One region of the Pseudomonas antarctica genome, then DNA from elsewhere that is predicted to be linked to it. Evidence: predicted binding sites of a transcription regulator. Region 1 holds the regulator's gene; each other region holds the start of a gene.
What was found. Region 1 encodes FliA, which starts transcription of late flagellar genes. Its sites were predicted from a motif close to CTAAAGTTTNNNNNNNNNNNGCCGNTAA; they were not measured.
Positions count from the first base shown of each region.

Region 2: a site for FliA is predicted at 977-1,004, ahead of A7J50_RS07350 (methyl-accepting chemotaxis protein). Genes of this name have one in related genera too.
Region 3: a site for FliA is predicted at 880-907, ahead of A7J50_RS32140 (methyl-accepting chemotaxis protein). Genes of this name have one in related genera too.
Region 4: a site for FliA is predicted at 1,353-1,380, ahead of flgM (flagellar biosynthesis anti-sigma factor FlgM). Genes of this name have one in related genera too.

Region 1 is NZ_CP015600.1:4,525,512-4,527,713, forward strand. It holds gene A7J50_RS20460 (chemotaxis response regulator CheY) at 1-326, opposite strand, end outside; gene fliA (RNA polymerase sigma factor FliA) at 498-1,238, opposite strand; gene fleN (flagellar synthesis regulator FleN) at 1,235-2,068, opposite strand; gene flhF (flagellar biosynthesis protein FlhF) at 2,176-2,202, opposite strand, start outside.
Region 2 is NZ_CP015600.1:1,609,977-1,612,178, forward strand. It holds gene A7J50_RS07350 (methyl-accepting chemotaxis protein) at 1-892, opposite strand, end outside; gene nhaA (Na+/H+ antiporter NhaA) at 1,101-2,202, opposite strand, start outside.
Region 3 is NZ_CP015600.1:4,313,841-4,316,042, forward strand. It holds gene A7J50_RS19510 (hypothetical protein) at 50-349, opposite strand; gene A7J50_RS19515 (hypothetical protein) at 438-671, opposite strand; gene A7J50_RS32140 (methyl-accepting chemotaxis protein) at 958-2,202, shown strand, end outside.
Region 4 is NZ_CP015600.1:4,953,481-4,955,682, reverse strand. It holds gene A7J50_RS22465 (flagellar brake protein) at 1-376, opposite strand, end outside; gene A7J50_RS22460 (flagella synthesis protein FlgN) at 473-943, opposite strand; gene flgM (flagellar biosynthesis anti-sigma factor FlgM) at 992-1,315, opposite strand; gene flgA (flagellar basal body P-ring formation chaperone FlgA) at 1,458-2,202, opposite strand, start outside.

The sequences.
Region 1 (2,202 bases):
AATGCAGTGAATGGCTTAACCACGTAACCGTTAACCCCGGCTTGGGCGGCTTCGATGATCTGTTCACGCTTGGCTTCGGCGGTCACCATCAGCACAGGCAGGCTGCGCAGTTTTTCATCGGCGCGCACGTGACGCAGCAAGTCGATGCCGGTCATGCCCGGCATGTTCCAGTCGGTTACCAGAAAGTCGATGCTCCCGCTGTTGAGGATAGGAATCGCCGTCAGGCCGTCATCCGCCTCGACCGTGTTGGTGAACCCAAGGTCACGCAACAGGTTTTTTATGATCCGCCGCATCGTTGAGAAGTCATCAACGATGAGGATTTTCATGTTCTTGTCCAATTCGACCTCCAAGCAGTCTTAAACGCGCCCAGCACCTGGACGCGCCATTTCAATCAACAGGCGTTACACAAAAAGGACTGCCAGGGGTACCACGGAACGAACCCGCGAAAGGCTTTTCACCTCTCGCCTAATTGCGCTGCAGTATCCCCACACTGCCTGTCAGCGCGCGCGCCACTCTCCCAATCGCCCCCGCAAGCGGGCTGCGCACTGGCTATGCAGCTGGCTGACACGCGATTCGCTGACCCCCAGGACCTCACCGATTTCCTTGAGGTTCAGCTCTTCGTCGTAGTACAGCGCCAACACCAGTCGCTCACGCTCAGGCAAATTGGCAATCGCTTCCGCCAACGCCCCCTGGAAGCGTTCATCTTCCAGGTCGCGCGACGGTTCGAGATGTGCACTCGCGCCGTCCTCGTGCAGCCCTTCGTGTTCGCCGTCCTGCAACAGGTCGTCGAAACTGAACAGGCGGCTGCCCAAGGTATCGTTCAAAATCCCGTAGTAATCGTCGAGACTCAATTGGAGTTCGGCCGCAACTTCATGATCTTTAGCGTCACGACCTGTTTTTGCTTCAATTGCACGAATTGCGTCACTGACCATTCGCGTGTTGCGGTGTACCGAACGCGGCGCCCAGTCCCCTTTACGCACTTCATCGAGCATCGCACCACGGATACGGATACCCGCATACGTCTCGAAACTCGCGCCTTTGCTCGCGTCGTATTTGGTCGACACTTCGAGCAGGCCGATCATGCCGGCCTGGATCAGGTCTTCAACCTGTACACTGGCAGGCAGGCGTGCCAGCAAGTGGTAGGCAATGCGCTTGACCAGGGGCGCATAGCGCTCGATCAATTCGCCTTGGCTGTCACGTGCCGAGTTTTTGTAAAGGTTATAGCCGCTGGCTGTCATAGCACCGGTCCTGCGCTCGTCTGATGCACCAATCGCTCGACGAAAAACTCCAGATGCCCGCGCGGGTTGGCGGGCAACGGCCAAGTATCGACCTTCTGGGCAATAGCCTTGAACGCCAATGCGCACTTCGAACGAGGGAACGCTTCATAGACTGCACGCTGCTTTTGCACAGCCTTGCGCACACACTCGTCATAGGGAACTGCGCCAACGTATTGTAAGGCGACATCGAGGAAGCGATCCGTGACCTTGGTCAACTTGGCGAACAGGTTTCGCCCTTCCTGCGGGCTTTGGGCCATGTTGGCCAGCACACGGAAGCGATTCATGCCGTAGTCACGGTTAAGCAGTTTGATCAGGGCGTAGGCATCGGTGATGGAGGTGGGCTCATCGCAGACCACCAGCAGCACTTCCTGGGCAGCGCGCACGAAGCTGACCACGGACTCGCCGATCCCGGCGGCGGTGTCGATCACCAGCACGTCGAGGTTGTCGCCGATGTCACTGAACGCCTGGATCAGGCCGGCGTGCTGCGCCGGGCTCAGATGCACCATGCTCTGGGTACCCGAGGCCGCCGGCACGATACGAATGCCACCGGGACCTTGCAGCAGCACATCGCGCAGCTCGCAGCGGCCCTCGATCACATCGGCAAGGGTGTGTTTGGGTGTCAGCCCCAGCAGAACGTCGACGTTCGCCAGCCCCAGGTCAGCATCCAGCAGCATGACCCGACGGCCAAGCTCTGCCAGGGCCAGGGACAAATTCACTGACACGTTAGTTTTTCCGACGCCACCTTTGCCGCCGGTCACCGCGATCACCTGTACGGGATGCATGCTGCCCATTTTATTTCTTTACCTTGTCTTGCTTAGACGCAGGCTACATGGCTTGGCCGCGTGAATCGCTTGCAGACCATCGATGTAGATACTTTTCACGGTGTTCATCCTGCCCTTCAACCCACCCGCTTTGCCGGGTTGTG
Region 2 (2,202 bases), 2.9 Mb from region 1:
CGATCTCGCCATGTTGCTGTTGCAAGTCCCGGCTGCCTTCGGCGGTGACGGCATTCAGTTCTTCGGCCGCTGCGGCCAATTGGCTGGATGAGCCGGTTATTTGTCGCAGGGTCTGCACCAGGTTGTTGCGCATGGTCTCTTGTGCCCGGAGCAGGCGGGTGGCTTCGTCGTTGCCCGTAGGGTTGATGGGCTGGGTGAGATCGCCCCTGGCGATGGTTTCGGCTACGTGTACCGCTTCAATGATGGGGCCGGTAATGCTTCGGGTCAGCAACCAGGCCACCAATACGGTGCCGCCACTCACCAGCAGAATCACGATTGAGATGCCATTCACGGCATGCTGGTAGGCCGCTACGGAGGTCTGGCCAGCTTGTTCTGCGCCTTTGTTGGCCAGGTCTATCAGTTGGTCGAAGTTCTTGGTCATCTGCTCATAACTTTCTCGAATACTGTTGAGAAAGTCGCGGGCGCCGGCCTTGTCGCCCGAGCGCGAGCGTTTGAGCATCTCGGCGTGATTCTTCGCGTACGCATCGAGGCTTTGGTTGAACACATCGAGGCGTGATTTTTCCTCAGAGGTGCGCAGCAGCGCTGCATATTGGGCAAGCTGCTCCTTGACGCTTTTCAGGCGGCCGGCGGATTTGTCCTCGTAGGTCTGCATGTCGGCATCGCTGGACGACAGGATGTGCGCCATCTCTCCCAGGCGATAACGGTCGAGCGAAGCATTGGCCAAGGCCAGGATCCTGACACGCTGCATCCAGTTGTTCTGAATGTCGGCAGCCTGTGACTGAACTTCACCAATCTGTTTGAGCGCAAACAGGCCGAGAAACACACTCAGTGATGCAATAGCGGCGAAGCCGATGAAGGCTCTGGCAGCGATTCTTATATTTCTCAGGAACATGGGAATGTCGCTCGGGCTGGAAACGCGTTGGAGGCAGTGTCGGGCGGGTGTCCCAGGCGCGGACGGTGAGATCGCCATACCCACTAGTCGGCGGCTAACCGAAAGTCTTTAGGCGTGGCGGCCGGATTACTGGCTAAACGTTGGCGGCGCAAAAAGAAAAACCCCAACCGGGTGACCGGCTGGGGTTTTTGGGTGTTTCAGGTTGGGGTCAGGCTTTCTTGCGACTCGCCATCGCCGTCACTGCATAGCCAATACACGCCGCCAGGATCGACCCGGTCAGAATCCCCATTCGATCCTCGCCGGCGAATTCGCTGGCGCCCGGCACAAAGGCCAGGGAGCCGACAAACAGGCTCATGGTAAAGCCGATACCGCACAGGATCGCCACGCCGAACACCTGGCCCCAGTTCGCGCCACTGGGCAGGGCGGCAAGGCCGGTCTTGATGGCCAGCCAGGTGAGGCCGAACACACCAACGGTCTTGCCGATCAACAGGCCGGCGGCGATGCCCAGGGGCACGTGATGGGTGAAGCTTTCCATGCTCACGCCGGTGAGGGATACGCCCGCATTGGCGAACGCGAACAACGGCAGGATGGCGTAGGCCACCCACGGGTGCAACGCGTGCTCCAGGGTCAGCAATGGCGAAGGTTCGGCGTTTTTGGTGCGCAGCGGAATGCAGAACGCCAAGGTCACACCGGCCAGGGTGGCGTGGACGCCGCTCTTGAGCACACAGACCCACAGGATCAGCCCTATGATCATATAGGGCCCGAGTTTGATCACGCCCAGGCGGTTCATCGCGATCAAGGCAACCAAGCAGGCGCCCGCACCTGCCAGGGCGGCGCCCGACAGGTCGGCTGAATAGAACACGGCGATGACAATGATTGCACCGAGATCGTCGATGATGGCCAGCGTCATCAGGAACAGTTTCAGCGACACCGGCACGCGCTTGCCCAGCAGCGCCAGAACGCCGAGTGCAAAAGCGATGTCGGTGGCCATGGGGATCGCCCAGCCTGCGAGCGCGGCAGGGTAATCCTTGTTGATCGCCCAGTAGATCAGCGCGGGCACCACCATGCCGCCAATGGCCGCCGCACCGGGCAAGACCACTTGCGAGGGCTTGGACAGGTGGCCGTCGAGCAGCTCGCGCTTCACCTCCAGGCCGATCAACAGGAAGAACAGGGCCATCAGGCCATCGTTGATCCATAGCAAGGCGGGCTTGGCGATTTTGAGTGCGCCAATCTGAGCCACTACGGGGGTGTCGAGGAAGGCGCCGTAGAGGTGCGACAACGGTGAGTTATTAATGATCAGCGCCAAGGCG
Region 3 (2,202 bases), 210 kb from region 1:
TTGGCGAGTGATGGCCGTGTGAGCGGCAGCGCCGCCGATGGCGCTGCCTTCAATTAGCGCCAGGGTAGTGATCTACGTACTGAATGGTGAAGTCGGGGTAGTGATCGACAATCTGGATCTTGTAGTCCGGGTAGTGATCGACGGTTTTCCATTTGCCGGCTGAGTCAGGGTAATGATCGACCTTCTGAACCTTGAGATCGGGGTAGTGATCGACAACCTGAACCTTGTAGTCAGGGTAGCTATCGACGAACTGGATATTGCCGTAAATCTTCGACACATCAACACTCGTACCCGCCGAAGCGCAGAAGGTACAGGTCAGCAACACTGACGCCAGAGCAACTTTAAACATGACAGCCTCATCCTGAGAAATCAAAGGCGCCATTCTAACGACCCTCGCGCAAAAAATCGCACAGAGAAACGCGCTGCCTGGCGAATGATCAGCCCTTCAACTCACCCGCCCGATTACTCGCCGCATCGTCATAAGCCACATACAGCGACTCGGCGATTTGGCTTTTGATGGCTTTGGCGGATTCCAGACCCAACACAAAACCTTCAGCCTTGCCGCCAGCGCGGTTGAGTTCTTCATAGGTGGAGGCACCGGTGATAGCGTCAAGCAGCTTGGCGGCGTGAGGGCCTACGCCTTTTGGAAGGGAGATTTGGTCGATGGACATTGCGATACCTTTAAGAAGAGTGGTCGGTAGCGCGTGGAATCACTGCCGGGGGTGGCATGGTAGACCGGTTGGCAAAGAAAGGGGGGCTTTCGGCCAAAAGCGGACACCAACAGCGTCTACGAAAGCCGGGGCGATTCACGCTCGGCTGAAAGCAGCCTGTCAATAAAGGGGAAACTCCCTAAAACCGCATCCATCCGTCACATCCCACCTCCAGCCCCCACCCTACCTGCCGATAACCCTACTAATCGCATGCCTATCCCTGCCCACCCTTGATCGAGTCCACCACATGAACCCACTTTCCCTTCTAAAAAAAGCCCGGGCCGATCGTCAAGGCACCGCCACGCTCACCAGTACTGCCAACGACCTGGACGCCGCACTCACCGCCTTACGCATCACCCCCACCCTGATCACCGGCTTTATCTCGCCGCATCTGGACATCGACGTAATCGCCGCCAAGCTCAAACGCCGCTTCCCCCAATCCACCATCAGCCTCTGCACCACCTCCGGCGAACTCTGCAATGCGCCCAATTCGTTGTATTGCGCCACCGGCGATCGCTGGGATCGGATCGTGTTGCAGTTGTTCGACGACAGTCTGATCGCCTCGGCCGAGGTGGTGATGGTGCCGTTGGAGTGTGAGGACATTCGCGGTGGCGGTAAGCGGTTGGGAATGCAGGAGCGAATTGCCAAGTTGGTGGCCAATATCAAGCGAGTGCAGGTACGCACATCGATTGATCATCGCGATACGTTGGCGTATGTGGTGTTCGACGGGTTGTCGGCGTCGGAGTCGTTTTTTATGGAGGCGCTGTATGAGTCGGGGCGGTTTCCGTGTTTGTTTGTAGGGGGATCGGCCGGGGGTAAGTCGGATTTCCAGAAGACGCTGATTCATGACGGTCAGCGCAGTTATCAGAACCATGCACAGATTGTGTTCCTGAAGACGGCGGCGCATGTGCGATTTGGGGTGTTCAAGAGCCAGAACTTTAAACCGGCGGATTTGACCTTCAGTGTGCTGACTGCGTCGGTTGAGGACCGCACGATTGACCAGGTGATCGACAGCAACGGCAATATCAAGAGCATGGTGCAAGCGCTGTGTGATGCTTTCAGTTGCGCGCCCCAGGCGCTGGAGTCGAAGCTGGCGGACTATTCGTTTGCGATTCGGGTGGGCAGTGAGTTGTTTGTACGATCCATCGCCCGTATCGATTATGAGCAGCAGATCGTGCAGTTGTTTTGCGACGTGGCGCCGGGCGAGGAATTGGTGATGGTGCGGCGTACGCCGTTGCGTGAGGCGACGCGCCTGGACTATGAGCAGTTCCTGCGCGGCAAGGGTGGCCAGCCGGTGGCGGGGATTTTGAATGACTGCATTTTGCGCCGGCTGAACAACGGCGCCGAGCTGGGCAGCATGGCCGGCATTTTTGGTGATGTACCGTTGGCGGGTTTTTCGACCTTTGGGGAGATTTTGGGCTTGAACCTGAATCAGACGTTGACGGCGATTTTCTTCTTTCGGGTGGCCAAGGGTGCGAGTTTCAGTGATGAG
Region 4 (2,202 bases), 430 kb from region 1:
GGCGCTGATGGTAGACCACCTCGGCAGGCATGCTGCCGGTGTAGATGCGATGACCGTCTTTTTCGCTGATGGTCAGCGTGCCGTTGCTTTCCCAAGCGACCCGCACACCGTCATGGAAGCCTTCGATACGAAAGGGTTCACCATTCTCGAGATAGCGTTCACCGTCGCGGGGAATCATTTCGTCCAGGGCCAGCGTCTTGCTGTCCCGGTCAACGTCCACCAGGTAGCTTTGGAAGCGCTGGCTGCGTTCGTGGAAGGTGATGATCAGCGGATCATGACTTTCTTGCAGCATCCGCAACGTGCTGGCGATTTCCAGAGGCGTGGTGAGCACCTTGGGTGGCTGCGGAGCATCTTCCGCGTTAAGGGCGTTGAACACGGTTCTTCCATCTCCAGACAAAGTACGACTACACGCAAGAACCGGCATTTTGCCAGTATGTTGCGCGCCTTGGATAGGGCGCGCTGTAAACCGGCGTCAGGCTTGGCTGCGGGTGCTTGGCTTGACCAGCCGCGAGGTGGAACCTTGGGCGTTGTACAGCGCCGGAGGCTCTCCGCCGTGAAGTATACGCAGCTGGTTGGCGGTCGTAGCTTGCTGAAGCTGGATCGACTGGCCATTGAGCAGGTTGGCTTCCTGGCACTGGGCGAGTAATTGATTGAGTGCGGTGCTCTGCGCCAGCAACTGATCGCCGACCGAAGAATGGCTGGCGAGCTGTGAGAGGCCGTCGTGATCAGCCGGCAGGCCGAGGCTGATCAGAATTTCGCTGCGCTTCTTGCCATGCTGCTCCAGCAGCACAATCAGCGACTGCTTGCGCGCCAGAATTTCTTCCAGCAAGCGCATATCCCGACCATACAGGGCCAGGGATTCTTCTTTGAGCAGCTCGAGCAAATGTTGCGTCGGCGCCAGATCATCAATGATCAGTTGAAGCAAATGTTCGTCGTGGTGCATGGCTGGCCTTGGGTTTTAAGCGTCCAAAAGCCCTGCGCAGGCCTTTGCCTAGCGCTCGGCTTCGAAGTTAAGCAGCTTGCTGGCTACACGGTTGCTGTCGACTTTATAGCTGCCATCGGCGACGGCCTGCTTCAATTCGGCCACGCGGGCTTTATTGACAACGGGTTGATCGCGCAGCGAGTCAGTGACCTTCTGCAACTGTTGAGCCTCATTGCTCAGGTGTACCGATTCCCCACTCTGGCTGGCGCCGGCCTGTTCTGCCTTGACGGGCGCAGGCTGGGCTTTGGCTTCTACGCTGTCCTTGGCACCGCTGGTGCGCGTATTGCCGGGCAAAGCCGGGGTGTTATTTAAACGACTGAAATCAATGACCATGATAAAAAAACCTCTGGGTATTTGGACGCTTGCCATGTTTTCGGCCATACCCGGACAAACTTTAGGTTCGTTTGACAATAAACCTGTACAGGCCGACATCCAACGCACAGTGTAGGAAAAGCTGGCGTTTGACACCAGTGATCTATAACGCGACCTCAACTTGGCCAGGCGCGGTCACTTGCGCCTTTATCACCCGGTTGGAGTTGAGGTTCTTGACTCTAATCTGTTCGCTCATGCCGCCGTTGGACAGCGCCTCGCCCGGCATTTTGACGGTCAGCCCGCCACTGCTGGCAGAAATCACCACCTGATCGCCCTTGCGAATCACTTCAGCCTGTTCCAGATGAACCAGTGTGATGACCTGGTCGGTGACCATTGGTCGGGTAAGTTTCTGCCCGACGGCCTGATCCAGCGAGGTGAGGTAGCCCTGATTGATCAGGCTAATATCCCGCTCGCGCAGGGCGACGTCTTCAAAACCGATGATGCCCGTGCGCTTGAGCGGGCGCGTGACCACCACTACATCGCGAAACAGTTTGACCTGCGCCGGCACGAACACGGTCCAGGGCGATGCGCCCTCGCAGCGCACCTTTACCGTCACGCGGCGGATGGGCTGGGCGGGGCTTTCCAGCGAGGCCGTCAATTCCTTGTCGCACATTGGCATGCGCAGGCGCGGGTCTAACGGGTTGACCTGGATTTCATAACGCCCAGGTGTCTGGGTGGTCGTCAGATAATCTTCTACAGTGAACTCAAGAAAGCCTTGAGTGACGCCGATAAGGAGATCAGGCAATGTGACGTTATCTGCACGTGCCGTGATGCCCGAGCCCAGGGCGAGCAGTGCCATCGAGACGCAGAGCAATCTGCGGTACCGTGGGAGGCGAAGGCGTCGGGAA